DNA from 3 places in the Bradyrhizobium sp. CIR48 genome. Region 3 is predicted to be linked to each of the others. Evidence: predicted binding sites of a transcription regulator. Region 3 holds the regulator's gene; each other region holds the start of a gene.

Region 1 (9,993 bases), on a different contig from region 3:
GACGTCCGCGGTAATGGCCGACGGCACGGCGGTCGTGTCCGGCTATCGCGCCAATGCGCTCGACGGCAGCCGCGACCAGCAGTCGTCCGCGTGGCGCGTGATGTCGGGCTCTGTGCTAAGGCAATACAGCGAGTACAATGAAGCCTTCGCCAACACCTTCTTCGCCTCCGATGCGTTCAAGCTGACGCAGTATCGGCTCACGGGTCAGCAGATCGTCACGCCGCGTCTGCCGGTCGACGGCGGCTCGGTTGTGTTCAAGGCGACGCAGGACCTGATCTTGAAGGGCGAGTTGCATTCTCAGGCCGCGGCGGGTGCCCGCGGCGGCCTGGTCGATATCGCCGCCAACAAGATCGCAATCCTGGGTGCCGACCAGAGCGCCGGCACTTTGCGGGCCGATGGTTATCTGGTCATCGATGCCGCTGCTCTGTCCGGCTTCGGCGCCGGCAGCCTGCTGGTCGGTGGTTTCCGCAGCGGCGACGTCGGCGGTCTGCGTGTTGATGTGCAGGCTCACGACATTGTCGTGCGCAACGGTGCAAATTCGGCGTTGACGGGACCGGAGATCATCCTGGCCGCAAGCGACACGATCGATGTCTCCGCAGGCAGCGTCATCGTCGCGCGCGGCGAGGCGCCGACCGGCGCCGGCGATCTCGTGATGGCCCCGCAGGCGTCCGATCGCGACTGGGGTGCTTTGATCCGCCTGTCCAACGGCGACGCGGTGCGGGTCCGCCGCAAGAACGTCGATACGACTGTTGGCGGCCGGGTGACGATCGGTGCTGGTGCCACCCTCGACGGCGGCAAGAGTCTTCTGATCGACGCGACGGGGAACGCGCTCGTCACCCAGGCGAGCCTGACGGGCGCAGCGCTGTCCCTGGCTTCGGGCCGGATTGGCTTCGGCGGCGGCAGCGGGCTGGTGCTCGATGCCGCGGCACTGGCCGCGCTCAACAACACCCAGCACCTGACCTTGCGCAGCTATTCAACCATCGATTTCCACAGCGCGGTGGACCTGTCGGGCCTCAAGGCCGTGACGCTCGATGCCGCAGGGCTGGTGGGCCGCGGCAACAGCGAGATCGCGGTGAACGGCAATCGGGTTGTGCTGGAAAATACGGCGAGCACGTTCAGCGAGCCGGTTGGCGCCGGTCATGGCAGTTTGAAGCTCACGGCAACCGAGCTGACCCTGGGTGAGGGCGCCAAGGCACTGCGTGGTTTCGACACCATCGTGCTGACGGGAACGACACGCATTACCGGCGAAGGCAAGGGCTCGCTCGATGTCGCCGGCGCGGCGGTGACTCTGTCAGCGCCGGTCATGACCGGCCGGGGCGGCAGCCAGCAGTCGGTCACCACGACCGGAATCCTCACGGTTGCCGCTCACGGGACGGCTAGCCCTGCGCGCGACCAGGACAGCCTCGGCTCCCGCTGGACGCTCACCGGCCGCGCCGTCGATTTCGCCGGACGCATTGACGCGCTTGGCGGAACGGTCAAGCTGAACGCCACCAATGGCAACGTCAATCTCGCGGCGGGTTCGCGGATCGACGTCGGGGGCTTCGAGAAGAAGTTCTTCGACGTGTCCGAATATGCCGATGCCGGAACCATCTCGCTGGGGGCCCGCGGCGGCTCGGTGCTGCTCGCGTCCGGCGCGACCCTCGATCTCGGCTCGGCCCGCGACTCCGAAGGACGTCCCATCGGTGGCGGTGCGGGCACGCTCGCGATCGAACAGGACAGCAGCCAGGTCACGCTGGAAGGCACGATCAATGCCAGGGCCGCGGCGGGCAAACGCGGCGGCTCCTTCTCGCTCGACATCGCCGCGTTGTCGGATTTCGGCGGGCTCAACCAGCGCCTGAATGGCGCCGGCTTCACCAAATCGCGCAGCTTCCGGATTCGTTCCGGCGACGTCACGCTCGACGGTGCGACCACGGCCGAGGAATTCGCGCTGGCTGCCGATCAGGGTACGGTGACCGTCGCAGGCTCGATCGACGCGCGTGCGACCTATGGCGGCTCGATCTCGATCTATGGCGGCCAGGGTCTCACCGTGACGAATGCGGCGCTGCTGCGGGCGGGTGCGACCGACACGGTGAATGGGCTCGGCTCCGGCCGGGTCACACTCGGAATCTCGAACGGCGTGCTGCGGGTATTGGGCGGCGTGATCGACGTGGCGGGCGGCGAAGGCGGCAAGGTCACCCTGCGTGCGCCCGTCATCGAGCAGCCAGGGGCCGACAAGGTGAATGTCAGCTTTGCCGGCACGATCAACGGCGCGCGCGAGATCGTGCTGGAGGGCTACAAACGCTTCGACCTTGCGACGCTTGCATCCGATCCGCGCTTCGTCGGCGTCACCGTCAATAGCGGCGGCCAGGCCGAACTCGATCTCACGAAGGCCGCGGCGGGCAAGCTCAACGTGCTGGCAGATTACGGCGCCGGCACGCTGGTCGAATTCGTGCGCGACTTCGACGTCAGTGCCGGCAATGCGGATCTTGGCTCACTGACGAGCCAGTCGAACTTCCACGCGCGCGCGGGCATGGAGCTCAATTTTTCCGGCGACATCGTGCTCAAGAGTAACTGGAATCTCGGCGCAGGCGTGGTCAATCAGGCCTCGGCGCTCGTGGCTGGCGTGATGGCGATCGAGCCGGTACTGGGCAAGGCCTATGTGGTTGCCGGCAAGGAAAGCGCTTTGCTCCGTGACCATACGACCATGGTTTATCGCACCGGCGGCAGCATTCTCGGAGAGCCGGGCGTCCTGACTATGCGCGCCGGGGGCAATATCGATCTGAAGGGCAGCGTGACGGACGGCTTCTTCCAGTTCGCCAACCCGCTGGATTCGACATACGTCGCCGCCAAAGGCACCATTTCGACGAACCTGAGCATGGTGTTCAACGTCGGCCGCACCAGTACCACGTCCAATCTCTCGCCCTACGACAGCGCGAGCACAACCAACCCTTCAGTCTATGCCGGTATCACCTTTGCGACGGTCGGCACGAGGAAAACCGAAACCGTGACGGCGCCGCCCACGCTGGTCGGTGTTCCCTATAGCGCAGAGGCCAACTCGCCGGGCGCAAGTGCGCCGAATGCGCTCGCTTATTCGGTCCTGTTCCCCTCCATCACCGAGCCGGACGGCTCGAGGGTGGCGGTGCCGTCCTGGAGCTTGGGGCTCGTCGCGGGCGCCACGCCGATGGGCGAAAGCGCCGACCCGACGCGCCTCGCCAGCGGCGCGACGGGCAAGATCACGCTCAGCGAGCAGGCGGGTTACACCTATGTCAGCGGCCTGAATTCCGTCGCCGCGACCGCTCTTGTCGACTCGGTTGCCAGCTTTGGCGCGGGCAGTGCGCCTGGTTCGACGACCATGAATCCCGCCGATTGGCCTGCGAGCCTGGAGTCCACCTCTGGCACCCGTCTCAACAGCAATTCCAGCGCGCAGATTTCTTTCGGTCTGCCGACGGATCCAGCCTACGGCTACGTGCTCGACCTCTGGAATAACTATGCCGCCGCGAAGGGCCTGAACACCAATCCGGCGCAACCGCAGGCCGACTTCAGATGGACCAGCACGGCCGCCAGCGGCGGTAGCCGCCTCAACGTCATCACGAGGTACTCGACCTTCAAGGACTTCTACCTGACGAAGATCGTCCCCAATCTTGCGACCATCACTTCGCTCTATGCGACGACCAAGCCCGGGCCGACCACGACCACCGTCAATCCGATCACCATGGTTCGCACCGGCACCGGCGACGTCAGCATCGCGGCGCGTGGTGATCTGCAGCTCAAGGGCGGCGCCTCGATCTATACCGCTGGCCGGCGCGATCTCGCCACGTTCAACGATTTCACCACCGCGCCGGCGAACGCGACCTACGGAGTGGGCGGCGGCCATCTCGCCGTTGCGGTCGGCGGCAATATCGACGTGGCCCTGCCGGCAGACCGCTCGCAGATGCAGCACTATTCGGAGTGGCTAAACCGGCAGGGAGCGACGGATAACGCCTACGTCTTCGGTCCCTGGGCTCATTCCGCCTACGGCCAGATGCCGGCTCAACAAAGCTCCTGGTGGATTGACTACGCTAACTTCCTGCGCGGGGTCGGCGCGCTCGGCGGCGGCAATGTCGAGGTCCGCGCCGATGGCGATCTCAACAATCTGACGGTCGCGCTGCCGACCAATGGCCGTGTGCGGGGCGGGCGCTCCACGACGGAGGCAAAGTTCCTGGAACTGCGCAACGGCGGCGCGATGACCGTTGAGGCGGGCGGCGCCGTTCGCGCCGGCTATTACTACATCGGGCGCGGAGCCGGAACGATTACCGCTGGTGAATTTGCGGTCGGGCGCGATGTCAAGGCGCTGGTAGGGACGCAAATCGTCACCTATCCGATCGCCCCGATCCTGTCGCTCGGTGACGCAACCCTGGACGTGCGAACCGCAGGCGACCTGCGGCTGCAAACGGTCCTCGATCCGCTTCTGGTCGGCAAGGGGATGTCCCACGAACTGACGTTCATGAGCAGTCAAAGCGAGCGCACCGCGCTCAACCTGACATCGACGGGCGGAGACGTGATCCTGGTCGGGCAGGCGACATATCTGTCCAAGGACATAACGACGCCGGCCTTGCAGGTGCTTGCGAATGTGAACTCGTTGGCCGCAAATATCTATCCGTCGAAAACGCGCGTCACGGCGCTGAACGGCTCCGTGCTGAACAGCACGCTGTACACGATGCCGAGCAGAAATCCGGAGCTGCGGCTTCTCGCCGCAAACGACGTCCTCGTCGGCGAGATCGTCATGTCCCGCGCTGCGCTCGAGATGATTCCGTCACCGTTCGAGCCTGTGGGAGGCACCGTTTCCTCTCCGGTCAACCTCGGCGGTTCCTCGCCGGACACCCTGAGCGGGCTCCACAACGTCTTGGTCAATCCCTTCTCCGCGCCGGCCAGCAATATCGCCGGCCACACGCTGCATCTGTACAACCTTCGCAATCCCGACCATCTGCCGAACGAGGCAGACTACGAGCCGAGCCGTGTCTATGCCTTGAACGGATCGATCGTCGGCACGCTAATAACCCAGAGCGGCTCAATCCTCACGGCCGGTGTCATGGCCAACGAGCAGACCTGGTTCCGTGCCGGCACGGATATCCGCAACATCAACTACTCACTGCGCAACGTTCATCCCACCGACGTGTCGTTACTCGAGGCCGGCAACGACATCATCGGCGGCCCGGTGCGAGGCTCGATCTTTGTCCAGGGACCGGGCGCAATGCAGGTGAGCGCGGGCCGTGACGTATACGCGCCGGAATTGGCGATCTTCAGCACAGGCAATCAGGAATATGATTCCAACAACCGGCCAAAGGATTTCACGCAGATCCTCGGCCTGCCTCAGCAGAGCGCGGCGATCACCGTGATGGCGGGCCTCAAGGGCAAGCAACCATCCTATGATGCGTTCCTGGCGGTCTATCTCGATCCGGCAAACATCGGGAAGATGCCCGATTATCTCAAGACCACGTTGGCGGACGGCACGGTGGTACCGCTCTATCTCACCGACGCATTCGAGCAACGTTCCTCCGGGCCGCACAGGACCCGCACCGGCATCGTCTCCTTCGTGGAGGACGTGACCGGCGAGAAGCTGTCTCCGCTTGATGCCTGGACCAAATTCCAGACCCTGCCGATGCTGGTGCGCGAACGCTTCGTTCGGCAGGTCTACATGCAGGAGCTACGGGCCGCAGGCGATGACCAGAACACACCCGACACGAGCGGTAAGCCACGCAATGGCGGTTATAATCGCGGTTATGCCGCGATCGAGACGCTGTTCCCGGGCAGCGACTGGGCGGGCGACGTCAGGACCGGAAATGCCAAGTTCCGCACCATGTCGGGCGGCAGCATCGAGGTCTTGACCCCCGGTGGCGGCCTGCAAGTTGCTGCGCTCGGCAAGCCGGCGCCGGTGGAGTTCGGCCTCGTCACACTGGGACCGGGCGACATCAACCTCTTTGCGCGCGACAGCGTCACCGTGAACCGCTCGCGTATCCTGACCTTTGCCGGCGGCAACGAGATCATCTGGTCGACGCAGGGCGACATCGACGCCGGCCGCGGCGCCAAGACCGCGCGCGTGCCCTCGGCGCCGGAGATCCTGACCGATATCGATGCCGTCACGCGCGTGATCGAGAAGGCCGATATTTCCGGAAGCGGCATCGGAACGATCATCGGCTTCACCGGGGTGACGGAAGGTGACGTCAACCTGATCGCTCCCCAGGGTACCGTGAATGCCGGCGACGCCGGCATCCGCGTCAGCGGCGACATCCTCATTGCGGCGCGCTTCGTCGTCAACGTGGACAACATCCAGGTGTCGGGCCAGAGCAAAGGAGTGCCGAAGGCGGAGGTCAAAACTGCGCCGCTCGCGATCGATACCAAGGACAAGGCTGCAAATGACGCCGTGAAGGACGTGACCAAGCAGGGATCTTCGGATCGGCCGTCGGTGATCATCGTCGAAGTTCTCGGGTACGGTGGTGGCGGCGGCGGTCAGTCTCCTCAGCCTGATGCCGGCGACGATGAGAGGCGGCGGGCGCCCGACAAGCAGAGCTACGATCCGAACGGCATGTTCCGCGTGCTCGGCAATGGCGAGTTCACGGCCGAGCAGTTGAAGAACCTGACGGAGGACGAGCGAGCCGTGCTGTTGCAGCGGCTGGGGCGCAAGGCGTCGCTCTAAGGCAGGGCCCGGGCAGGCATCCGGGTCCGACGTCCGGTCGTGCCGGTTCGTATCGATCGGCCGGGTGGGGCCCCACCCGGCCGATTGCACCGGTTAGATCACTGTCATGCAAACGATATAGATGAGGCATCGCCCGCGCTTCAAGTCCAGACAGCCGAAGTGCGGTTTCTGGTCGACAAGAGCAGCACGATGAAAGCAGTTACATTGCATGGCGTCGCGGCGTCGGATGCCGACGGTCCTCGAGGCGGTCGCCGCGCCGCGTTCCGCTTGCTGGTGCTATTGCCCGCCTGGCTGATGACGGTCATCCTCGGCGCCAATGCCGCGGAAGAAGACCGGGTGGCGCGTGCGGAAAGGCCGATCGCATTCCGCATTCCGGCACAGTCCCTGGCTGGTGCGCTGCAAGCCTATGGACAGATCACCGGCATTCAAGTGCTCTATGAAAGCAACTCCGCGGTCGGCCGAACGTCGGTCGCGGTTGAAGGAACGTATGCCGCCGATGAAGCGCTGAACCTGCTGCTCGCGGGCACGGAGCTGAAGGTGCGCTACATTCGTCCCGACGCCATCACGCTTGCTCTTCCCAGCGCAGAAGGTGTCGGCTATGCACCTCCGGCGGCTCCGCTCGCAACATCGGACCTGTTCCTGGGAAGATTGCGCGTGCGTCAGACCGGCGATGCCGACGACGCCGCCAGATTGCAGGATTATAGCCAAAGAGTGCAGATGGACATTCAGAATGCACTTCGAAAGAATGCAAGGACGCGCGATGGCAATTATCGCGCGGTGCTGGATATCTGGATCGATCCCGCGCGCACGATCGAACGCACCGAGTTATTCCGCTCGACCGGGGACCATGAACGGGATCTTGCGGTGTCGGCGGCGCTTCGGGGCTTGACGATCAGCAAGCCGGCGCCAGCGAATACGCCACAGCCGGTCCGCGTCGTCATCATGGTGAAGTCCCTGCAATGAGCGACAGCGATGTCCGCCCCGGAAACGAGAAGGGACGAGCGGCGGTCTTTGGATCCTATCGAGACGACGACCTGGATGCCGCCTCGCCATCGGGAGAGTTCTATCGCCTGCTGGGTATTCCCGCCCTGGCGGCCGTTCTTTTCGTTGGTGGCGTTTACTGGATCAGGATGCAAGTGCCAGCCGGCTCTCCGGGACAACAGTCGGCTGCGATCGTGCAGGTTCAGCTGCTTCCGCGGCCCGATGCCGTTCCGATAGCAGTCGCTTCGGATTCTCAACCGGAAACGGCAAATGTCGCCAGCCGCGCCGATACGCCATTGAAGGATCCAAATCCGACGCCATCCGACGATCCCGTTCCGGTCCCGAAAGCGAGAAGCTTCACGCCCGGAGACGCTCCGCCCTCAAATGTCATGTCGGCGCCGTCCGCCGTGAGCGGACCTGCCAGCAGTGCCGCCATCAAATTTCAGCAGTCGCTGCTTCGGCACGTTTCGCGCTATCAGCGCTATCCCAACGCGGCGCGCGCGATGCACCTTGAAGGAACGGTCGTCACGCAGTTCGCCATGGCCAGGGATGGTACGCTACTCGGCGTCTGGGTTCGGACGAGCTCGGGTCAATTGCTGCTCGACAAGGCGGCGATCGAGACCGTCCGGCGAGCCCAGCCGCTGCCGCCGATCCCGCCCGAGCTGCCGGATCGGCTCAATATTCATCTGGAGCTCGAGTTTTGACCCGTCATGAAGTCCGTGCTTGGGCGATGGACAGGCATTCGTGCAGTGGCGGGCCGGACGCGATCTCGTCGCTCGCGCCTTGTGTCATAAATGTGTAGCCCCGCAACGCTACGACCTTCCGAACCTTTTGCAGTAGTTGCGTAGGCAATGTTTGCGCCGGAAATACCAGAGTATGTTGGGCACGTGAAACGTGGCTGATAGCAATCGAATACGGCTGCGGGGGCAGTTGGTCGAGAACTATGAAGGCCTGATCCGGAAGCTTACGCGCCGGTTGGGATCGGCCGATTTCGCCCACGAAGCCTTGCACGAAACGTTTCTGCGTCTCGACCGAGTCACGGATGCCGAGCCCGTACGCAGTCCTGCCGATTACATCTTTCGTACCGCCATCAACATCGCGAAGGATCGCCAGAAAGCGCAGAACTATCGTGTCAGCGCGTCGGAGATAGATGCGCTTCTCGATATATGTGATGACGAACCCGATCCGGCCAGAGTGGTCGAGGCGCGTTCGGAAATCGAGGCTTTCAAGCGCGCGCTTGCCGAGTTGCCGCCACGGCCCCGCGAGGTTCTTCGGAGCATTTCGATCGAGGGGCAACCAGCGCACCAGGTCGCCGCGCGTCTCAATGTCAGCATCCGGACCGTCGAGAGCGATCTGAAGCGGGCGCTTGGCCATTGTGCCGACAGCCTCGAACATACATTGCGACGCCGTCTCGGCGGCCCGCGTCCGCGATCCTGAGCGCGTCGATATTGCAACCCAGCGCATCGGAGGGCTTTTTTCGCCTGGCGCAGGCAGAAGGTTTGATCGATAGGCTATCCTTGCACGGTTTTTCTTCGGGATAGCCGGGCGCCATTCGTCTATCGAATAGATGCACCGGCCGGCGTCTCAGGCCGCGAGCTAAACAGAGGACTTCCGGGGGGAATGACGCAGGTGACGGCAGTGACAGCGATTGCAAGGTGGGCTAAGCCGGCAGTCGCGGCCGCTCGCTTCCCCGAACGAGGATGTGTCTTGCCGTTGATTGCCGGGGCGTTGCGGCCGCTGTCCCGGTCCGGAAGGCGCTGTTCGAAATTGAGGGGAATCGATAACATATCGCCTCTGACCGTCTTTGGCCCGGTGTGGGTACCGGTCTGGCGAGTGCGATAGATGGGCTAGGGATCTTGACCGCGACCAACGAAACAACTGAGCCGGATGCGCTTCTGCACGAAGCCCTGGACTTCGTCGTTCGCCTCAAGACGGGTGAACCGACCAGGGCAGACGTCGAGGCGCTGCAAGCGTGGCGTCAGCAAAGCGGCGCGCACGAAGCCGCCTTCAGGAACGCGGCTCGGGTCTTTCGTCATGCGGGCGTCGCTGCGCAGGAGTTGGCGGATCGGCCGGTGACAGGAGACGTCGCACGGCTGACACGAAGACCGGTGTCCCGGCCCATTGGACGGCGCGCCTTTCTGGGAGGTGCGGGCGCCGCGGCAGCGGCCGCGGTGGGGTACGCAATCGTTCGTCCGCCGCTTGGCCTTTGGCCGTCGCTCGGAGAACTCTCCGCCGATTACCGGACCGGAAAGGGCGAGTTGCGCAAAATCGCGGTCGCGCCGAACGTGTCTCTGGAGCTGAATACGCAGACCAGCATCGCGCTGCGTTCGGCGTCAAACGAAACCCGGATTGAACTGATA
Region 2 (9,993 bases), on a different contig from region 3:
GATTCGAGGCGTTATCGCGATGTGGCGAGTGCGTATCGTTTGCGAAGGACAGCGACACACTGGGAAGCTGCCGAACTGATGGCGAGATAGGCCACTGCGACGACGAGGTACATTTCGACGAGGCGGCCGTTGAGCTGTGCAAGCTTGGAAGCGGCGCCCAGAAGATCCGTCAGGGAAAGGACGTAAACGAGTGAGGTGTCCTGAAAGAGGATGATCGTCTGGCTGAGGATGATCGGACTGGCCACGCGCAGGACCTGCGGGAGGACGATATGGCGGTAGGTGTCGTAGGTGGACAGCGCGAGCGCCTGGCAGGCCTCGAACTGGCCCTTGTTCACCGCTCGCAGCCCGACACGGATGATCTCGGAGTAGTAGGCGGCCTCGAACAGGCCGAAGGTGATGAAGGCCGTATAGGTGGCGCCGATCGGAATCGGGCGGCCGTTGCCGCTGAGGTGCCCAAGCACGATCGGCACCAGGAAGAAGAACCAGAACAGGACGAGGATCAGCGGAATCGATCGGATGACCGCAACGTAGCCGCGGATGATCTGGGCGAACACTGGAATCTCGAAATGCTGAACGAGCGCCAGGCAGGTTCCGAGAACCATGCCGATGACGAATGCGGCGGCCGTGAGCGCAAGCGAGAAGAGCAGGCCCGACCAGAGATAGGGCCACGATTGCGTTACAATCGAGAAATCGAGGGTGTTCATTTCACGACCTCCATGGCGTTGGGCAGGGCGCCGCCTTGCCGCATCTCAGTGGCCAGATCCTCGTCAGTCCCGGGCTTGACGGGAGCGCTGCCCGGAATGCGGACGGCTTTGTCGATGAGGGTCATGGCCTGATAGGCAAGCAGCGCCAGACAAAGGTAGATGATCGTCGCTGCGCCAAATGCCGTAAATGTCTGGAACGTGGCCTCGCTGATCTGGCGCGCCTGGGCGGTCAGCTCCATCAAGCCGATCGTGAGGGCGACGGAGGTGTTCTTGTAGATGCCCATCACCTCGCTGGTGAGGCTCGGCACGATGAGGCGCAAGGCCTGCGGCACGATGACGTATCGATAAGTGAGATAGCCATTGAGGCCGAGAGCGTTGGCCGCTTCGATCTGTCCCCTTGGGAGCGCTTCGATGCCCGCCCGGACCTGCTCGGCTATTCGGGACGCGGTGTAGAGTCCGAGGCAGAGGAGCGCCGGGAAAAACGACGCCCAGGGTGGCGGGATCTGCTTGATGGCATCGCCCAGCGCGCTGGGCACGACCTCCGGGAAGACGAAGTACCAGAGGAACATCTGCACCAGGACAGGGATGTTCCGGAATATCTCGACATAGAGCCGGGCCGGGACGGAGAAGAAGCGATTCTGCATCGTGCGGCCCACGCCGACGACCACACCGATGCCGAAGGCGATCCACCAACCGAAGAAGGCCAGGGCCAACGTCCAACCGAGACCCGACAGAAGCCAGTCGATATAGCGCTGGCCGTCCGCCGTCTGTTCAAAAAGCACTCCGAACATCGCGAGCCCTCAGGTTGCAGGTGCGAACGAGGATTTCCGTGCGGGACGGTCAGCTCCGTCAATCAGTCGACGGCATCGCTGGGATGCGCGATCCGCGCCATCAACTCGTCCGTGAGCGGGAATGCGAGGTTCTCACCCTTGGGCGGAATCGGCTTGGTGAACCATTTCGCGTAGGTCTTCTCGAACTGGCCGGATGCCATTTGCTTGGAGAGGACGTCGTCGACGAGGCCCTTGAAGCCGGCATCACCCTTCGTGAACATCAATCCATAGTAGATCTTTGCGTAGCCCTCGGGAAGGAACAGGAGCGCGTCCGGATTTGGCGCGGCAGCCTTGAGCCCGGCGAGGAGGATATCGTCCTCCATGAAGGCGGCCGCACGGCCGGTGTTCAACATCAGGAAGGATTCCGCATGGTCCTTGGCCTGGACGATGTTGAGGCCGAGTTGCTCCCTAGCGTTGACGCTCTGCGCGAAACCGACTGCGTTGGAGCCTTGGGTGACGACAATCGTCTTGCCTTTCAGGTCGCCGGCGGTCTTCACGCCGCTGGTGGCCTTGACGAGCCATCGCGGTTGGCTGACGAACGTCGCGACCGAAAACGAGACCTGTTCCTGCCGCTTCTTGTCGTTCGCGGTGCCGCCGCACTCGATGTCGACGGTCCCGCTCTGGATCAGCGGAATCCGGTTCGAGGAGTTCACTGGCGTGTAGTTGACTTTGAGGTTGGGCAACTTCAGCTCCTCCTTGATGCGATCGACGATCGCCGCGCAGAGATCGAGCGAGAAGCCGATGGGCTTCTGATCGGGCCCGAGGTACGAGAACGGTATGGAAGCCTCGCGGTGGCCGATCGTGATTGCGCCGCTGGATTTGATCTTATCGAGCGTCGGGCTGTCGGCTGCCGCGGAGGGACTTGGGCTGACGGCCAGGAGTACTGAGAGGCGTCCGAGCATCTGAACAAGCGTCTTCATGGTTTTTCCCTTCCCATCGGTTCTCGACGTCAAGCTGCGGCGGAAGGGCGTCCGAGCCCTCGCCGGCGGATGACGTCGATCAGGCGATCGATGTCGGTGGCGGTGTTGAACATGCCGAGTGAGACGCGAATGCCATCCCGTTCGGGCGACACGCGCACACCGTTCTCCTCGAAATGGCCAAGCCAGTCCGATGCCGGCAGGGCGATGACGTAGATGTGCGGAGCGCGATGCTTGCGCTCGCGCGGGCCAACGAGACGGACGCCCAACTCGTCCAGGCGCGTGATCAGGTGATCGCCGAGGTCAAAGCAGTGGTTCTGGATGTTCTTGACCCCGATCTGCTCGATCATGTCGAGCGAAGCACTCAGCGCATGGACCGCGGGCAGATTGAAGTTGCCGAGCTCAAAGCGCCTGGCGGCGGGCGAGGGCGCCATTCTGTCGGCACGCGCGATGAGATCATCAGGGACCTCGGCGAGGCTCGCGGCCGCCAGATAGGCCGGCTCCAGCTCTTTGAGCGTCTTGTCCCAATAGAGAAGCCCGAGTCCTTGCGGAACCAGCAATCCCTTATGGCTGCCGGAGCCGATGAAGCTGGCGCCAATCGCCGCCGCGTTGATCGGCACCACGCCGATTGCCTGCATCACGTCCACCACGAAATAGAGCTTCTTCCTGCTGCACATCGCGCCAACGCTCTCGATGTCAAAGCGGTGACCGGCGTGGAAGGTCACGTGCGACATCGAGATCGCACGCGTGTTCTCGTCGATGAAAGGCGCAAAGCTGTCGGCATCGACGACGTCAGTCATCGGGATGAAGCGGACCTCGACGCCCTTCCGTTGCAGATGGAGGAATGCGTAGGCGTTGTTCGGATGATCGCCGTGGATCATCAGGACATTGTCACCGGCCCGGAGCGGCAGTGCGTTTGCCGCGACGTTCATGCTTTCCGACGTGTTTTTCGTGAAGGCGATTTCATCCGCCGTCACGCCGAGGAAGCGAGCGACCTTGGCGCGGGTCTGCTCCACCCGGTCGAGCCAGACGCTCTTCGGTCCGGCCGTCTCGAAGCCCTCGCGAAGGAAGAGCTCGATCGCGGCCTTCACCGGGCGTGCAAGCGGGGTTTGAAACCCGGAGTCCAGATAGACCATCCGCTCGACAGCGGGGAATTCCTTCCTCACGGCGTCCACGTCGTAGTGACGAGACATGCACATCTCCTGTTGGCGCCCCGCCAGCGACTTGGCTCTCGGCTAAGCGGCGGAGCGAGATTCTGGGAACGGCGAGACTGCGTTGCACAATTTCTGGTCAGTCACCGGCCGCGCCGAGAATATGAGCTTTAGGAGTTTCGACAAACTTATTTTTCGATTTTCAATATCTTTCATTCCGAAAAATGATAATATCGCGCGGAATCCTGATTTCGCTAGCTAATTTGGCCGGGGGCAATGACGAAGCGCATTCAGAAGGACGGGCCATTGGATCGTGCTTTCGCGATCGTTCGGCACGTCGCCGACCAGCGCAAAGCCGTCTCGGCGGCCGAGATCGCAAAGGCTCTCTCGCTGCCGCTGCCGACGGCGCACAGGTTGATCGGAAATCTCGAGGACCGCGGACTGCTTCAGAAGGCGTTGGGGACCAAGCGTTACGTTGTCGGAAACCAGCTCGTCACACTGTCCGCGACCGTCATCGGAGCGGCCTTCCGCACCGCGCGACGGCACGCGGTGCTTCGGGCGGTTGCGGGAGAGATCGGCGAACAGTGCGAGATTGGCGTCGTCCGCGACAATGTCGTTGCCTATGTCGACAGCGTTCGCGTTTCGGAGCCGCAAGGCCTTCAGTTCAATCCGGGAGAAGCGGCGCCGCTACACTGCACGTCGACCGGAAAGATCTACATGAGCAGACTGCCTGAGCGGGCGAGGGCGAATTTGTGCCGCGCACTCCCTCTGACCAGATACACGGACACGACGATCGTCGATGTCCACGGACTGATGAAGACCCTCGAGGACACGCGGCAGAAGGGCTGGGCCAAGACAAACGAAGAATACGTCAAGGGCGTTGTGGGGTGCGCCGTCCCCATTCTGTCCCCCGATCGAGAATTGATCGCTTGCCTGGGCGTCTCAGTGCCGGTGGCGCGCGTGAGCTTCGTCGAACTGGACCGGTTCATCGCGCCGCTTCAAAAGGCAGCCGCCCTGCTGTCGGAGACCATTCTGCAGGTTGAGGACGACGATGGCGCAAGTGCCCAATGATGGTTCAGCGGTCTCGCTGGCGCGCTGGTTCTCCTCATGATCTGGCTGGGCCAGCACGAACGGCCGCGCGCCAATCGACCGCCTCGATCAACGGGAGATTCAGCCCCTCTCTAAGCGCTAAAGCATGAGCCGGAAAAGTGCGCAGCGGCTTTTCGAAAAGATCATGCTTAAACAACAACCTAAAGCGCGATGACGATTCACCCATTCGCATCGCGCTTTAGCGGCGACTTCACCACGGTTGAACACGTCACCACCGCCGGTTTCAGCGGCGGCAGCGACGTGAGTATTGATGATCAACGCTTGGGGAGCGACGCCATCACCTCGCCCGCGTCTCCGTCCTCGAGGCAGGGCGTGACGGTCAACGGGAGCAGGTCAGACCATTGCGCGAGCCAACGATACATGGCTTTTGGATCACTCGATTCAGAGATCGCAAATCCCTGTCCGTTCATGCCATGCCAGCGACCCAGCATCTTGACGCCCTCGGGTGGTGCGCCACCGGTCTCGAGAAAGCGGGCGACGGCTGCATTGAAGGTGCCTTGAGGTACGCTCCAGGTGGTTATGAATTTCATGCGATTCTCCCATGACTAGAATTATCGGATGAATGTCGCGGCTGCGCCGCATGCGCACGATAGCGCCTGCGTATCGAATGACAACGGCGAATGAACACGCGCGTCGGTTTGATCCCTCCTGCTTCTGCGCAAGCGCTGGTTTGGAGGTAAGACGGCTACTTGCCGTCGTTCCAGATGTCGGTGGCGAGCTTCCAGTCGTCTCCGAGACCTTCTCCCAGACGACGACATACTTTCCGGTCACGTCCTGCGGTGTCGATCCCTTGGTCTTCAGGACGAACGTGCCGATCTCACGGGCCGCGGAAGAACCGAGTGGCTTGACATCCACCGTTGTGAGCTTCGGATCGGTCACTTGTTCAGCCATGCTTTTCCACATGACCTCGATGGCTGGTCGGCCCTGCACCATCGCGGAGCCGGGCGGGAGCGCGGTCGCATCGGCACTGTAGAGGGACGCAATCCCGGAAAAATCTCCCTTGTTGAACATCTCTATCCATTTCGCGTTGTTTGCTTCGATCTCGGCCTTCTGAGCCAAAGCCGGCGCGCTCAACGAGATCACGATTGCAATCGCCGATGCAATGTTGCGCATGATCATCTCCAGACTCAATGTACGATACAGATACAGGGGCAGTCGTCTGTCTCGAAGTGGATGCATTGAATGGTCCATCCCAGACCGGGGAAGACGCAACAGCAATTCCGGAGAATTACCGTCAGCACCGTTGACGAAGCTGCGCAGTGGAAATTGACGGGCAATTGACCTGACGAGTACTCCATGTCGCGGCTCGAACGCTTGACCAGGCGCGCGCTCGCCGCCCGTCGGGCAAAACACCCCTGTCAATCCCTCGACGCAAAAACATTCCTATTTACCGAATTTCGGATATGTCGTATCAATGGCCCATCCCGCCCGTCGCAAGGGGCGTTTCGCGATCGTCACGAGACGCGGGCCGGGAGGCGGTGGCCGCGACGGCGTCGGCGCGCTGGGCTGGCTGCAGGGCGGGAATCCCGTGAGCAGCAGCACGCGCGATACGACACGGCGCTGACGGCGTCCTCGGTTCGGCCTCGATGGTGAGCGCACGCAAGCCATCGGGGACAGGAACGGGGATGTGCGCGGACGGCAAAATCGTGTGGTCCTGACGCCCGGGGTCTGTGCGTCAAGTGTTGCGGTGATGTTGCGGCCCAACCGGGTTCGTACATCAGTCATCCGCAAGGCGACGGGGGCAATAGTGCATCGCTCCCCGGGGAGAGCGCGACATAAGCCGTAAAGCCATTCGCGCAGGGAAGGCCGGTCGCACGGCTACACCTGTAGTCCACCCCGTGCGCGTCTTGTTCGCACACGGGACCGCGGGTGCCAGCCGGCGCCCGGCCTTCCCTGCGCCCTTTCTGAACAAGAAGGGCAACGAAGAGAGCAAAGCTCAGGCGAAATGAGCCGCGAGATTGCGACAGTGTGTCTTCTGAATGGATCATGTTTTATGGGCAGTTTCGTGCCCCGGACGTAGCGCGGCGTTCCCCTGGCGATGCAAAGCATCGTCCAGAACGACGATGCGGCTGCAGAGCCGGGGCCTATGTTGCGACGGATCGCGCAGTGTCTGGGTCCCGGCTCTGCGCAGCAATGCTACGCATTGCAGCGCGTCCGGGACACGAGCGCTCCTACGCGCTCTCCGTCTCCCGGTGCACGTCGTGCACCACGAGGCCCATGCCTTCCTCCGGCATCTTGATCCAGTCGCGGCGCTTCAGGGTGCGCTTGGTGTCCTCATAGCCGCTGGTCCAGTGCTCGCGCATCGAGGTGCCCGAGAATTCGTGGTCCTTGGCGTCGCCCTCATAGGCCTTCTGCTGGTAGATCAGATGCAGGATCGCGATCTCCGGCATGTGGCACAGGCTCGCCTTCAGCTTGCGCTCCTCGTCGGACAGCTGCTCGTCCGGCAGCTTCGCCAGCGCCTTGTGGAGCAGGACCTTGAGATTGTGGGTGCGGCGATAGACGTCCGTGTTGTGGCGCGTGCGCGAGGAATACATGATGTCCTTGTGGCGGGCCATCACGTCCTGGATCGAGCGCGGCAGCACGCCGCGCGCGCTGAACAGGTCGACCTGGAACACCAGCGAGTTGAGCGCATCCTCCTGGTCGAGCAGATGCTGCAGCGGTGTGTTGGAGACGATGCCGCCGTCCCAGAAATGATCGGTGCCGATCCGCACCATCGGCAGCGCCGGGGGCAGGGCGCCGGAGGCCATGATGTGCTCCGGCTCGATCTCGTCATGGGAATTGTCGAAATAGATGAAATTGCCCGAGAGCACGTTGACTGCGCCGACCGCGAAGCGGACCCTTTTTTCGTTGATGAGATCGAAGTCGACCAGCTCGAGCAGGCTCTCCTTCAGCGGCATCGTGTCGTAATAGCTGGTCGCGGTGCGCGCGCCGACCGGACTGAACCAGGGATTGACCTGGTGCGGGGTGAAGAAGCCGGGCTGGCCCATCGCCGAGGTCATCCAGGCGCTGGTGAGGTTGCGCCACTGGCGGAAGACGTCGCCATCAGGGGTGTAGTGCCAGATCTTGCGGTTGGTGATGCGCTCCCAGAAGATGCGCAGCGCCTCGAGCCGCTTCTCCGGCTTGTTGCCGGCGATGATGGCGGAGTTGATCGCGCCGATCGAGACGCCGCAGACCCAGTCGGGCTCGATGCCGGCCTCGTGCAGCGCCTGATAGACGCCGGCCTGGTAGGCGCCGAGCGCGCCGCCGCCCTGCAGCACCAGCGCGACGCGATCGCAGCGCTCGGGCCGCCAGCCCCGCGAGGGCGCCTGATGTGTCTGATATGTCGGTTGCGACGTGCGGGCGTCCATGGCGATGCCTCCTGCTTGCGCCAGACGATTGCGTCCCGTGGTGACGGCGTGATGACAAGGCGGCACCGATGCAGCGCCGGCAACGCAGACCGACCACGCTGCAACGGCAGGGGTCGTGCGGCTGACGGAAAAGCTTCACATCGCAGTCAATGAGGATCGCTAGCAATTGCCGCCGATCAGGATCACAGGAGACCTGCGATGCGTAGCGAAGACGTGCTGAGACTTCCGTCCATGCCGGCGGCGGGGCCGAGCTATCCGGCCGGGCCGTATCGGTTCGTCAACCGCGAATTCCTCGTCATCACCTACGAGACCGATCCGGAGCTGATCCGCGCCGGCCTGCCCGAGCCGCTGCAGCCGATCGACCAGCCGATCGTGCATTACGAATGGATCAGGATGCCTGACTCCTCCGGCTTCGGCAGCTACACCGAATCCGGCCTCGTCATCCCCGCGCGCCTCAATGGCGAGGAGGTCAATTTCGTCTCGCAGATGTATCTCGACGACGATCCGCCGATCGCCGCCGGCCGCGAGATCTGGGGCTTTCCCAAGAAGTACGCACATCCCAAGCTCGAGATCGTCAAGGACACGCTGACGGGCACGCTGGAATATGCCGGCCAGCTCGTCGCCATGGGCACCATGGGCTACAAGCACGAGAGCATGGCCGGCAACGGCGATCTCACCCGCGCCACGCTGTCGAAGACGCAGATCAATCTGAAGATGATCCCGGGCGTCGACGGCCGTCTCGAGGTCTGCCAGCTGGTCGCGATCAACCTCGTCGACATCGTGCCGAAGGGCTCCTGGATGGGGCCGGGACGGCTGCATCTGGTGCCGCATGTCAACGCGCCGGTCGCGGATTTCCCGGTGCGCCGCTGCCTCGGCGCGCATCACTACATCGCCGATCTGACGCTGCCGTTCGGCCGCGTCGTGCACGACTACATCAGGCAAGCCGAGGCGGCCGCGACCGGGCTGGCGGCGGAATAGGGCGGCATCATCAAACTGTAACACTGGCGTAATTGAGTACCGCCTGGGTCCGGAAGATGCCGTCAGCCATCGTCCGGAATGGGGCAGTTGTTGGCGGTTGGGGTTGGCCATGGCTGAGCCGGCAAAGCTTGTCAGCGCCTTATCGAGCACTGATCCCGCCATTCCCGGCCTGGTCTGGGCCTTTCGCCTGCACAGCGACGGCAGTGCCGAGGCGCTGCCGATCGACCAGCCGATCGAGTTCAGCCATGACGGCCGGCTCTGGCTGCATTTCAACCTGACTGACGCGCGGGCACGGCCTTGGATCGGAGCGTCGCAGCTGCCGCCGCTGGCGCGCGAGCTGCTGCTGTCGAGCGACACCTTCCAGCAGCTTCACGTCATCGACCACTGTGTCTACGGCGTATTCTCCGACCTCGTACGCGAGATCGACAGCGCGACGGAGGAGACCGCGTTCCTCCGCTTTGCCATGACCGAGCGGCTGCTGGTCTCCGGCCGCCACCAGGCACTGTGCTCGGCGGACGCCACGCGGCGGGTGCTCGAAGGCGGCTACCGCGTCGACAACGTCGCTCATCTGCTCGAAAAGATCGTCGACGAGGTCGCCGACACGCTGGACCGGATGGCCGACAAGCTCGGCCAGGAGATCGACGATATCGAGGAGCGCATCCTCGCCGATGACGCCAGGCCCGAGATGCGCCGCAACCTCGGCCGGCTCCGCCGCACCTGCGTGCGGCTGCATCGGCAGCTCACGGGATTGCGCACGCTGTTTCACCGTCTCGATCAGAAGAACACCGATCATTTGTCGCCGGCGTTGCGGATCCAGGCCGGCAAGCTCGCGCAGCGGCTCGATGGCCTCGATCACGACATCGTCGAGCTGCGCGAACGCAGCCGCCTGCTCGAGGAGGAGCTGCGGTTCAAGAACGAGGAGGAGAGCAATCGCCATCTCCACACCCTCTCGATCG
Region 3 (9,993 bases):
CCGAGCGTGACGTCGGGACGCCATTTCATCGACCACAGGATCAGCGGCAGCGCCAGCATCAGCACGATGTAGAGCGGCAGCACGTCCATATTGACGGGGCGGAAACGCAGCAACAGCGCCTGCACGATGGTGACGTCGGGCTGCTTGAGGAAATCCATGATGCCCATCTCTTCGGTGTAGAGCGGGTTCTCGAACCTGGTCGCGACATAGGAGATTTCGGCGAGGAAGATCGTGAACAGGAAGACGTGGGCGACGTAGATCTGCCAGACCCGGCGCAGGATGCGCGCGGTGGCGATGACGACGCCGCTCTCCAGCATCGCCCTTCCGTAGACGAAAGCGGCGGTGTAGCCGGAGATGAAGATGAAGATCTCGGTGGCGTCGCTGAAGCCGTAATTGCGGATCGTGAACCAGGTCAGCAGGCTCGGCGGCAGATGGTCGATGAAGATCAGCCACAGCGCCAGCCCGCGAAACAGGTCGAGCCGGAGCTCGCGCTCGCCGATGGCAGGCAGCGTGATGGCCGGCGCGGTCGCGCGCGGCTTCGCCCCCGCGGGCTTGCTGTCCCCAGGCGTGCTGTCTACAGACTTGCTGTCTACAGGCTTGGCGTCTGCAGGCTTGGCGGTTCCCGCGATCGTCGATCCCGTCACATGGTCGGCAATGGTCATCGGGGCCTAGAAACCCTTCCGCAAATCGCGACGTTGAGGAGTGTACCGGTCCGGTCGTCATCTCGCAAAGCGGCCGGATCACGTCCGGGTGTCATTCCCCTCGAATTCTGGCGGGACGATGTCGCCAAAGCCGTCTCCGGCGTTTGGTTCCAGCGCCGGATTTCGGTATGATAGCAACCATGTACCGCGCCGTGACCCGCCAGATCGAAGTGACCGTCGAGCCGAACTTTGTTCCGGAGCAGTCGTCGGCCGACCGCTCCCGTTACTTCTGGTCTTACACCATCGTCATCGTCAATTCGGGCGAGGAGACCGTGCAGCTCAAGACGCGGCACTGGATCATCACCGACGCCTCCGGGCGCCAGCAGGAGGTGAAGGGCGAGGGCGTGGTCGGCGAGCAGCCGATCCTGGCCCCCGGCGAGCGCTTCGAATACACCTCCGGCGTCCCGCTCTCCACCGCCTCCGGCTTCATGACCGGCCGCTACCAGATGGTCACCGAAAGCGGCGAGCGCTTCGAGATCGACGTGCCGGCGTTTTCGCTGGACAGCCCGGACAATAAGAGGGTGTTGAATTAGGGCCTCGCTCTCGTGTCCCGGACGCGCTGCGGCACTAGTGACGCTGCGCAGCGTCCGGGGCACGAGATCGGAGGGGCGCACGCATTGCGATGCTCCGATGCAGATCCCAGCGGCGCTGCCGTAGGGTGGGCAAAGGCGCATAGCGCCGTGCCCACGATCTCTTTCCATCAACAACAAGGCGTGGGCACGCTGCGCTTTGCCCACCCTACGATATCGAGTTTGTGGCACGCAGCTCAGCTCACGGACATGCCTCTTCGGCCTCGCGGCTTCATTCGCCCGAGCTTTGCTTGGTCTCGCTGCCCTCTAATCCAAGAGGGCGCAGGGAAGGCCGGGTGCCGGCTCGCACCCGCGGTCCGCTGCGCGAAATGCACACGCAGGAAGAACCGCACAGCAGCATACAGGTGGTGCCGATCACTCGGCCTTCCCTGCGCGATGGCTGGACGGCTTATGCCGTGATCTCCCGGGAGCCGACCATTCCTTCTGGCCTCCCTCGCCCCGCGAATTTGGATGATGCAGTCTGCCCGGTTGGGCTCGCTCGCACCTTCGCAAGGACTTGACCGTGGCAACGACGGCCTGGACCACACGGTTTTGCCGTACGCGCGTTCGCTGGTCACCACATTATCTCCCGGCCTTGTCGACGTTGCCGAAAGAATGTGGCGAGACGAACTGAACAGCGCCGCTCATCTACACGCGGTTTCGGGCTCACAGGGACTACCCGCCCTGCCCGCACCTCTCGTGCCGACGCTGCCGCGTCCACCGCAAGCCCGGCTCGCGACAGTGACGACCACATAGTCGCCCCTCTTGGGTGAGCCGGGATGGACGGCACATACGCCGAAACCGAATTTCGGTAAAGTGGAATATTTTTAGCGAAGCGGATTGACAGAGCGCGACACAGGGCAGGCGCCGTAGGGTGGGCAAAGCGAAGCGTGCCCACGTCTTTCGCCGCCGTCGAGCGCTCGTGGGCACGGCGCAAGTAGGCCTTTGCCCACCCTACGAGAGCTCGCTACGCGCCTTCGACGCCCGCCTCGTCCGGCGTGAAATCATACACCGAGCTGCAGAACTCGCAGGTGACGACGACCTTGTCGTCCTTGACCATGGCGGCGCGGTCGTCGGGCGAGAAGCTCTTCAGCATCGCGGCGACCGCATCGCGCGAGCAGGAGCATTGCGCCTTGAGGACCATCGGATTGAACACGCGCACGCCGCGCTCGTGAAACAGGCGGAACAACAGCCGCTCGCCGGAGAGCTCGGGATCGATCAGCTCGACGTCCTCGACGGTCTCGATCAGCGAACGCGCCTCGACCCAGGCGTCGTCTTCGGCAACGCTGTGCACCTCGACGCCATCGGGGGCATCGCCGGGATGCAGATCGGCCTGCCGCGCGCGCTCCGCCGCCTTGGGCAGAAACTGCATCAGCATGCCGCCGGCGCGCCAGCGATGCTTGCCGCCGTCGTTGGAGCGCCACTCCTCGCCAACCGCGAGGCGCACGCGCGTCGGGATCTGCTCGGAGCGCAGGAAATATTCGTGGGCGGCGTCTTCGAGGCTGCCGCCGTCGAGCGCGACCAGACCCTGGTAGCGGCTCATGTCGGGGCCCTGGTCGATGGTCATGGCGAGATGGCCGCGGCCGAGCAGCGTGCCGGAATCTTTGGTATCGCCGAGACGCGCGGCATCGAAGCGCGCATAGGCCCGCAGGCGATCCGGCGCCATGTAGTCGACGACCAGGAACGACACCGGGCCGTCGGTCTGGGCCTGCAGGATGAAGCGCCCCTCGAATTTCAGCGCCGAGCCGAGCAGCGTCGTCAGCACGATGGCCTCGCCGAGCAGCTTGCCGACCGGCGCGGGGTAATCGTGCTTGGTCAGGATCTCGTCGAGCGCCGGGCCAAGCCGCACCAGGCGCCCGCGCACGTCGAGCGCGTCGACCTCGTAGGGCAACACGGCGTCATCGATCGGAACCGCTGATGGCGCGCGAACCGGGCCTTCGGGGCCGGCTTTCATCTGAGGGGATTGGGAAACCATGGGGCGTTATCTGGGGTCGGTCGGTGGGAAATGGAAGGGGCGCGGGGTGGTGGGTTCGGGGGCGATAAGGTTGCACAACGTTGCGGCAAATTCGATGTCGTCCCCGACAAGCGTAAGCGCAGCTCCGGGGCCCATAACCACAGGATGCGGTTTGGCGAAGACCGCTCGCCTCCGCCAGCCTGCCACAAGAGAGATTCCGCGGTATGGGTCCCTGCGTTCGCAGGGACGACAGTTGTGTGTGAGGCGACCGTCGGGCTTGCAGCGCCCTTACTTCACCGCATCGAAGCACCAGGCCAGAATGCCCTTCTGCGCGTGCAGGCGGTTTTCGGCCTCGTCGAACACGACCGATTGCGGACCGTCGATCACGTCGTCGGTGACCTCCTCGCCGCGATGGGCGGGCAGGCAGTGCATGAACAGCGCATCGGGCTTGGCCAGCGACATCAGCTTGCCGTTGACCTGATAGGGCTTGAGCACGTTGTGGCGGTGCTCGCCTTCCTTGTCGCCCATCGACACCCAGGTGTCGGTGACGACACAGTCGGCGCCGCGCACGGCGGCTTCCGGATCGGTGCCGAGCATGATCGGCGCGCCGGTCGCCTTGATGAAGTCGCGCATCACTTTTTTCGGCGCGAGCTCCGGCGGCGTCGCGACATTGAGCTGGAACTTGAAGCGCTCGGCGGCGTGAGCCCAGGACGCCAGCACGTTGTTGTCGTCGCCGGTCCAGGCCACCGTCTTGCCCTCGATCGGGCCGCGATGCTCCTCATAGGTCATGAGATCGGCCATCACCTGGCAGGGGTGCGAGCGCCGCGTCAGGCCGTTGATGACGGGTACCGTCGCGTTGGCCGCAAGCTCCAGCAGCGCGTCATGGTTGAGAATACGGATCATGATGGCATCGACATAGCGCGACAGCACGCGCGCGGTGTCGGCGATGGTCTCACCGCGGCCGAGCTGCATCTCGGCACCGGTGAGCATGATGGGCTCGCCGCCGAGCTGACGCATCGCGACGTCGAACGACACGCGTGTCCGGGTCGACGGGCGCTCGAAGATCATCGCCAGCGTCTTGCCTTCGAGCGGCCGCACCGGCTGCTGCGCCTTCTGCTTCGCCTTCATGGCGGAGGACGCCGCGAGCATGGTCTTGAGCTCCGACAGCGGCAGCTCGTTGATATCGAGGAAGTGCTTCGGGGACTTGCTCATCAGCTTGCCGCCCGCTTGGTCTGGCTGGACGAGATCGCGGCGCAGGCGCGCTCTAACCGCCCGACGCTGTCCTCGATCTCGGCTTCGGTCACGATCAGCGGTGGCAGGAAACGCACGACATTGTCGCCGGCCCCGACCGTGAGCAGTTTTTCATTGCGCAGCGCCGCGACGAGATCGCCGGAGGGCACCACGGCCTTGATGCCGATCAGAAGGCCCTCGCCGCGCACTTCGCTGACGACATCGCCATGACGGTCGATCACGGAGGCGAGCTTCTGCTTCAGCAGCAGCGACATCTTCTGCACGTGGTCGAAGAAGCCGGGCTGGAGCATGACGTCGAGCACCGCGTTGGCCGCGGAGATCGCCAGCGGATTGCCGCCGAAGGTCGAGCCGTGCGAGCCGGGCCCCATGCCGGCTGCCGCATCCGCGGTCGCCAGCACTGCGCCGATCGGGAAGCCGCCGCCGAGCGCCTTTGCCAGCGACATCACGTCAGGCGTGACGCCGGTGCGCCGATAGGCGAACAGATCGCCGCTGCGGCCCATGCCGGTCTGCACCTCGTCGAAGGCGAGCAGCAGGCCCTTCTCGTCGCAAAGCTGGCGCAACGCCTTGAGGAAGGTCGGCGTTGCCGAGCGCACGCCGCCCTCGCCCTGGATCGGCTCGATCAGGATGCCGGCGGTGTGCGGGCCGATCGCCTTCTTGACGGCCTCGATATCGCCATGCGGCACCTGGTCGAAGCCTTCCATGGGCGGGCCGAAGCCTTCGAGATATTTTGCAGAGCCGGTCGCGGCGAGCGTTGCCAGCGTACGGCCGTGAAAGGCGCCTTCGAAGGTGATGATGCGATAACGTTCCGGATGCCCCTTGGAGAAGTGATGATGGCGGACCAGCTTGATCACACCTTCCAGCGCTTCGGCGCCCGAATTGCAGAAGAACACGAAGTCGGCAAAGCTTTCGTTGCAAAGCCGGCTCGCGAGCTTCTCGCCGTCCGGGCTCTGGAACAGGTTCGACATGTGCCAGAGCTTGGTCGCCTGCTCCTGCAGCGCCTTGATCAGATGCGGGTGGCAATGGCCGAGCGCATTCACTGCCACGCCCGAGGTGAAATCGAGATAGCGATCGCCATTGGTCGCGATCAGCCAGCAGCCTTCGCCGCGCTCGAAGCCGAGGTCGGCTCTGGCGAAAACGGGGAGCAAATGCGGCGCTGCGCTGTTAGTCATGATGTCACTTGAATGTTGCGGACGGTGTGACGCGTGCATTGCGCAACGCACCATCGACCGGCCCGGAAAACGAAACGTGCCGCCTTTTAAGGGCGGCACGCGGGACTATCTTATGCTTGGCAAGACGGGTGTCAATGCCGCCCGGAAAGCCTCAGGAAACGCTGAATCCGTAGTCTTGCGGTGCCGATTTTGCGGGTTTTCACCACGGAACATGTGGAAGCGAGTCGGCGGACTCTTGCGCGGGAGTCACGCCATATTGTAGCGTTTGGATTGTCAGATACGACATCTCGTGCAGCGGTTCTGATCCCAAGAGTCCTCTTGTACCGGCGTAAACGTTCGGGCGTCAGTCACGCGCCCGGCGAGCCTTAAGGGATTCTGACGGCACGGGTTTTTGAAGGCTTAGGCAATCGCTGCGAGGCCCCAGGATGGCTGGCGCGTAGCGAGGGAAAGGGTGCAATGACGGTTTTGACCTGGTCCGACGATCGCGTCGAGCAGCTGAAAAAGCTCTGGGAGGCCGGACTTTCGGCCAGCCAGATCGCAGCTGAGCTCGGCAATGTGACCCGCAATGCCGTGATCGGCAAAGTGCACAGGCTCGGTCTGTCCGGCCGCGCCAAGAGCCCTTCATCGGCAGCGCCCCGGCCGCGCAAGGCGCGTCCCGCGCAGCACATGATGCGGGTGACCCGCCCCATCGCGCGCGGCAACACCGCGCTGGCGCAGGCCTTCGAGGTCGAGGTGGAGGCTGAACCCGTCACCTATGACAACGTGGTGCCGATGGGCCAGCGGCTGTCGCTGCTCGAGCTCAACGAGGCGACCTGCCACTGGCCGGTCGGCGATCCCTCGAGCCCGGATTTCTTCTTCTGCGGCGGCAAGGCACTGTCCGGCCTGCCCTACTGCGCCCAGCACTCGCGCGTGGCGTATCAGCCGGCGGCGGATCGCCGGCGCGCGCCGGCGAAGCCGGGTCCGCGCTGAGCGGATTTAGCTGATCGCAACGACGGCAGCCGTCGCACGATGACGGCTCAACCAACTCGGTGTCATCCCCGCGAACGCGGGGATCCATAACCACAAGGCGCAGTTGTCGCGCGAGATGGTCACTCCGAGTCTTCGCCAAACCACTGCCTGTGGTTATGGGTCCCTGCTTTCGCAGGGACGACACCGGAGAATGCGGCGGCAGCCCGCCAAAGCCAACGCCAGCAAACCTTACGTCTGCTCCGCCTTCGCGAAGCGGTCGTCGAGCGCGTAGCCAGCGCCGCGGACGGTACGGATCGGGTCCTGCTCGCGGCCGAGATTGAGCAGCTTGCGCAAGCGGCCGATATGGACGTCGACAGTGCGCTCATCGATGTAGATGTCGCGGCCCCAGACGCTGTCGAGCAGCTGCTCGCGCGAGAACACGCGGCCGGGATGCTCCAGGAAAAACTCCAGCAGGCGATATTCGGTCGGGCCGAGATCGATCGGCCGGCCCGAGCGCGCCACGCGGCGCTTGTCGCGGTCGAGCTCGATGTCGCCATAGGCCAGCACTGTCGCGAGCCGCTCAGGACTGGCGCGCCGCAGCAGGCCCTTCACGCGCGCCAAAAGCTCCGGCACCGAGAACGGCTTGACGATGTAGTCGTCGGCGCCGGTCGCAAGTCCCCGCACCCGCTCGCTCTCCTCGCCGCGCGCGGTGAGCATGATGATCGGCAGCTGCTTGGTGTCGGGCCGGGTGCGCAGGCGCCGGCACAGCTCGATGCCCGACAGGCCCGGCAGCATCCAGTCGAGCACGATCAAGTCCGGGATGTGCTCCTTGAGGCGGGTGTCGGCGTCGTCGCCGCGCATGACCGTCTCGACATCATAGCCGTCGCCTTCGAGGTTGTAGCGAAGCAGCTCGGTGAGAGCTTCCTCGTCCTCAACCACCATAATGCGTGCGCCCATCGGGTCGTCGCTCCTTCAAGTCTTCAGGTATTCGGGACCGTCGTGGCGAAGGTGGTCATGTCGCCCTTCGGCCGCTTGTCGGTGATCGCCTGGCCTTCGATCATGTAGAACACGGTCTCGGCGATGTTGGTGGCGTGGTCGCCGATCCGCTCGATGTTCTTGGCGCAGAACATCAGATGGATGCAGAACGAGATGTTGCGCGGATCCTCCATCATGTAGGTGAGGAGCTCGCGGAACAGCGAGGTGCAGATCGCGTCGACTTCCTCGTCGCCCTTCCACACCGCCATCGCCGCCGGCAGGTCATGCGCGGCATAGGCATCCAGCACCGACTTGACCTGCTGCTGCACGAGGTCGGTCATGTGCTCCAGGCCGCGGAACAGCTTCAGCGGATGGAAGTCGGTCTCCAGCGCGGCGACGCGCTTGCCCATGTTCTTGGCGAGGTCGCCGATGCGCTCGAGGTCGGTCGCAACGCGCATGGCGCCGACGATCTCGCGCAGATCCACCGCCATCGGCTGCCGGCGGGCGATGGTGAGCACCGCGCGTTCCTCGATGCGCTTCTGCAGCGCGTCGAGCTCGGCGTCGATGGTGACGACGCGCTGGCCGAGCGCGACGTCGCGGCGGATCAGCGCGTCGACGGAATCGACGATCATGCGCTCGGCGATGCCGCCCATCTCGGCGACCAGGCGGGTGAGCTCCTGGAGGTCGGTGTCGAAAGCCTTTGCGGTATGTTCAGTACCCATGTCGCGTCTCCTCAGCCGAACCGGCCGGTGATGTAATCCTGCGTGCGCCGGTCGCTCGGCGACGTGAAGATCTTGCTGGTGTCGTCGAACTCGATCAGCTCGCCGAGATACATGAAGGCGGTCTTGTCGGAGACGCGCGCCGCCTGCTGCATGTTGTGGGTGACGATCGCGATCGTGTAGTTCTCGGACAGTTCCTGGATCAGCTCCTCGACCTTGGCGGTCGAGATCGGATCGAGCGCCGAGCAGGGCTCGTCGAACAAAATCACTTCAGGACGCACCGCGACGGTGCGGGCGATGCACAGGCGCTGCTGCTGGCCGCCGGAGAGCGACAGGCCGGAGGCGTTGAGCTTGTCCTTGACCTCGTTCCACAGCGCGCCGCCGCGCAGCGCCTTCTCAACGCGGTCGTCCATCTCGGACTTCGAGATCTTCTCGTAGAGGCGGATGCCGAAGGCGATGTTCTCGTAGATCGTCATCGGGAACGGCGTCGGCTTCTGGAACACCATGCCGACCCGGGCGCGCAGCAGATTGAGGTCGAGCCTGGGATCGAGGACGTTGGTCTGGTCCAGCATGAGCTGGCCGGTGGCGCGCTGGCCCGGATAGAGATCGTACATCCGATTGAAGATGCGCAGCAGGGTCGACTTGCCGCAGCCCGACGGGCCGATGAACGCCGTGACGCGGTTGGCGCCGAGCGTCAGGTTGATGTTCTTCAGCGCGTGGTGCTCGCCGTAATAGAAATTGAGATTGCGCACCGTCACCTTGGCCGGTGCTTCCGGCAGCGGTTGCGAGGCCAGATGAGCGTTGGAACTCATGGATACGGACAAGTCGGTCATTTTGCAGTCCTCTCGGCGCCGAGGATGCGCGCGCCAATGTTCAGGGCAAGCACGGTGAGCGTGATCAGCAGCGCGCCGCTCCAGGCGAGCTGCTTCCAATAGGCGTAGGGGCTCTGGACGAAGTTGTTGATGGTAACCGGCAGGTTGGCCATCGTCTTGTTCAGGCCGAGGCTGAAGAACTGGTTCGACAGCGCGGTGAAGAGCAGCGGCGCGGTCTCGCCGGCGACGCGGGCGGTGGCGAGCAGCACGCCGGTGATGAGGCCCGACCGGGCCGCACGATAGGCGATACGCTTGATCACCAGCGAGCGCGGCAGGCCGAGCGCCGAGGCCGCCTCGCGCAGGGGATTCGGCACCAGCAGCAGCATGTCCTCGGTGGTGCGCAGCACGACCGGGATCACGATGACGGCGAGCGCGAGCGCGCCCGCGATCGCGGAGAAGCCACGCATCGGCACCACCACCGCGCCATAGATGAACAGGCCGATGATGATCGAGGGCGCCGAGAGCAGGATGTCGTTGATGAAGCGGATCACCGAGGTCAGCTTGTCGTTGCGGCCGTATTCGGCAAGGTAGGTGCCGGCGAACAGGCCGAGCGGCGCGCCGATGCCGACGCCGATCAACGTCATGATGATCGAACCGACGATCGCGTTGCGCAGGCCGCCTTCGGTCGAACCGGGCGGCGGCGTATCCGCGACGAAGATCTGAAGATTGAGGCCGGCCAAGCCGTTGAAGAGCAGCGTGACCAGGATCAGCGCGAGCCAGGTGACGCCAAAGGCGGCCGCGGCGAAGCAGAGCCCGCGGATGACGATGTCCTTGCGGCGACGACGCGAATAGATCGGATTGAGCGCCATGACGTTACTTCCCCGCCTTCTTGTCC

The links. The regulator PhoB, encoded in region 3, activates phosphate uptake and scavenging genes when phosphate is short. The targets are predictions, from matches to a motif close to TGTCATNNANCTGTCAT.
Region 1: GGD66_RS21075 (STN domain-containing protein) is a predicted target of PhoB. The motif match lies at 6,755-6,771, and genes of this name have one in related genera.
Region 2: GGD66_RS01080 (acetoacetate decarboxylase) is a predicted target of PhoB. The motif match lies at 8,100-8,116, and genes of this name have one in related genera.

The regions. Positions count from the first base shown of each region.
Region 1 is NZ_JACIHG010000006.1:442,248-452,240, forward strand. Features, by position in the region: gene GGD66_RS21070 (filamentous haemagglutinin family protein) at 1-6,652, shown strand, start outside; gene GGD66_RS21075 (STN domain-containing protein) at 6,812-7,615, shown strand; gene GGD66_RS42060 (TonB family protein) at 8,041-8,337, shown strand; gene GGD66_RS21085 (RNA polymerase sigma factor) at 8,528-9,070, shown strand; gene GGD66_RS21090 (FecR domain-containing protein) at 9,490-9,993, shown strand, end outside.
Region 2 is NZ_JACIHG010000001.1:213,094-223,086, forward strand. Features, by position in the region: gene GGD66_RS01040 (amino acid ABC transporter permease) at 12-704, opposite strand; gene GGD66_RS01045 (amino acid ABC transporter permease) at 701-1,495, opposite strand; gene GGD66_RS01050 (amino acid ABC transporter substrate-binding protein) at 1,558-2,454, opposite strand; gene GGD66_RS01055 (aminotransferase class V-fold PLP-dependent enzyme) at 2,484-3,644, opposite strand; gene GGD66_RS01060 (IclR family transcriptional regulator) at 3,879-4,673, shown strand; gene GGD66_RS01065 (DUF3303 domain-containing protein) at 4,967-5,242, opposite strand; partial or broken gene GGD66_RS42150 (YybH family protein) at 5,508-5,903, opposite strand; gene GGD66_RS01075 (patatin-like phospholipase family protein) at 6,884-8,059, opposite strand; gene GGD66_RS01080 (acetoacetate decarboxylase) at 8,258-9,037, shown strand; gene GGD66_RS01085 (transporter) at 9,147-9,993, shown strand, end outside.
Region 3 is NZ_JACIHG010000008.1:444,157-454,149, forward strand. Features, by position in the region: gene GGD66_RS25970 (OpgC domain-containing protein) at 1-662, opposite strand, end outside; gene apaG (Co2+/Mg2+ efflux protein ApaG) at 842-1,234, shown strand; gene GGD66_RS25980 (Hsp33 family molecular chaperone) at 2,238-3,245, opposite strand; gene argF (ornithine carbamoyltransferase) at 3,513-4,436, opposite strand; gene GGD66_RS25990 (aspartate aminotransferase family protein) at 4,436-5,644, opposite strand; gene GGD66_RS25995 (GcrA family cell cycle regulator) at 6,101-6,613, shown strand; gene phoB (phosphate regulon transcriptional regulator PhoB) at 6,842-7,549, opposite strand; gene phoU (phosphate signaling complex protein PhoU) at 7,573-8,289, opposite strand; gene pstB (phosphate ABC transporter ATP-binding protein PstB) at 8,301-9,119, opposite strand; gene pstA (phosphate ABC transporter permease PstA) at 9,116-9,967, opposite strand; gene pstC (phosphate ABC transporter permease subunit PstC) at 9,972-9,993, opposite strand, start outside.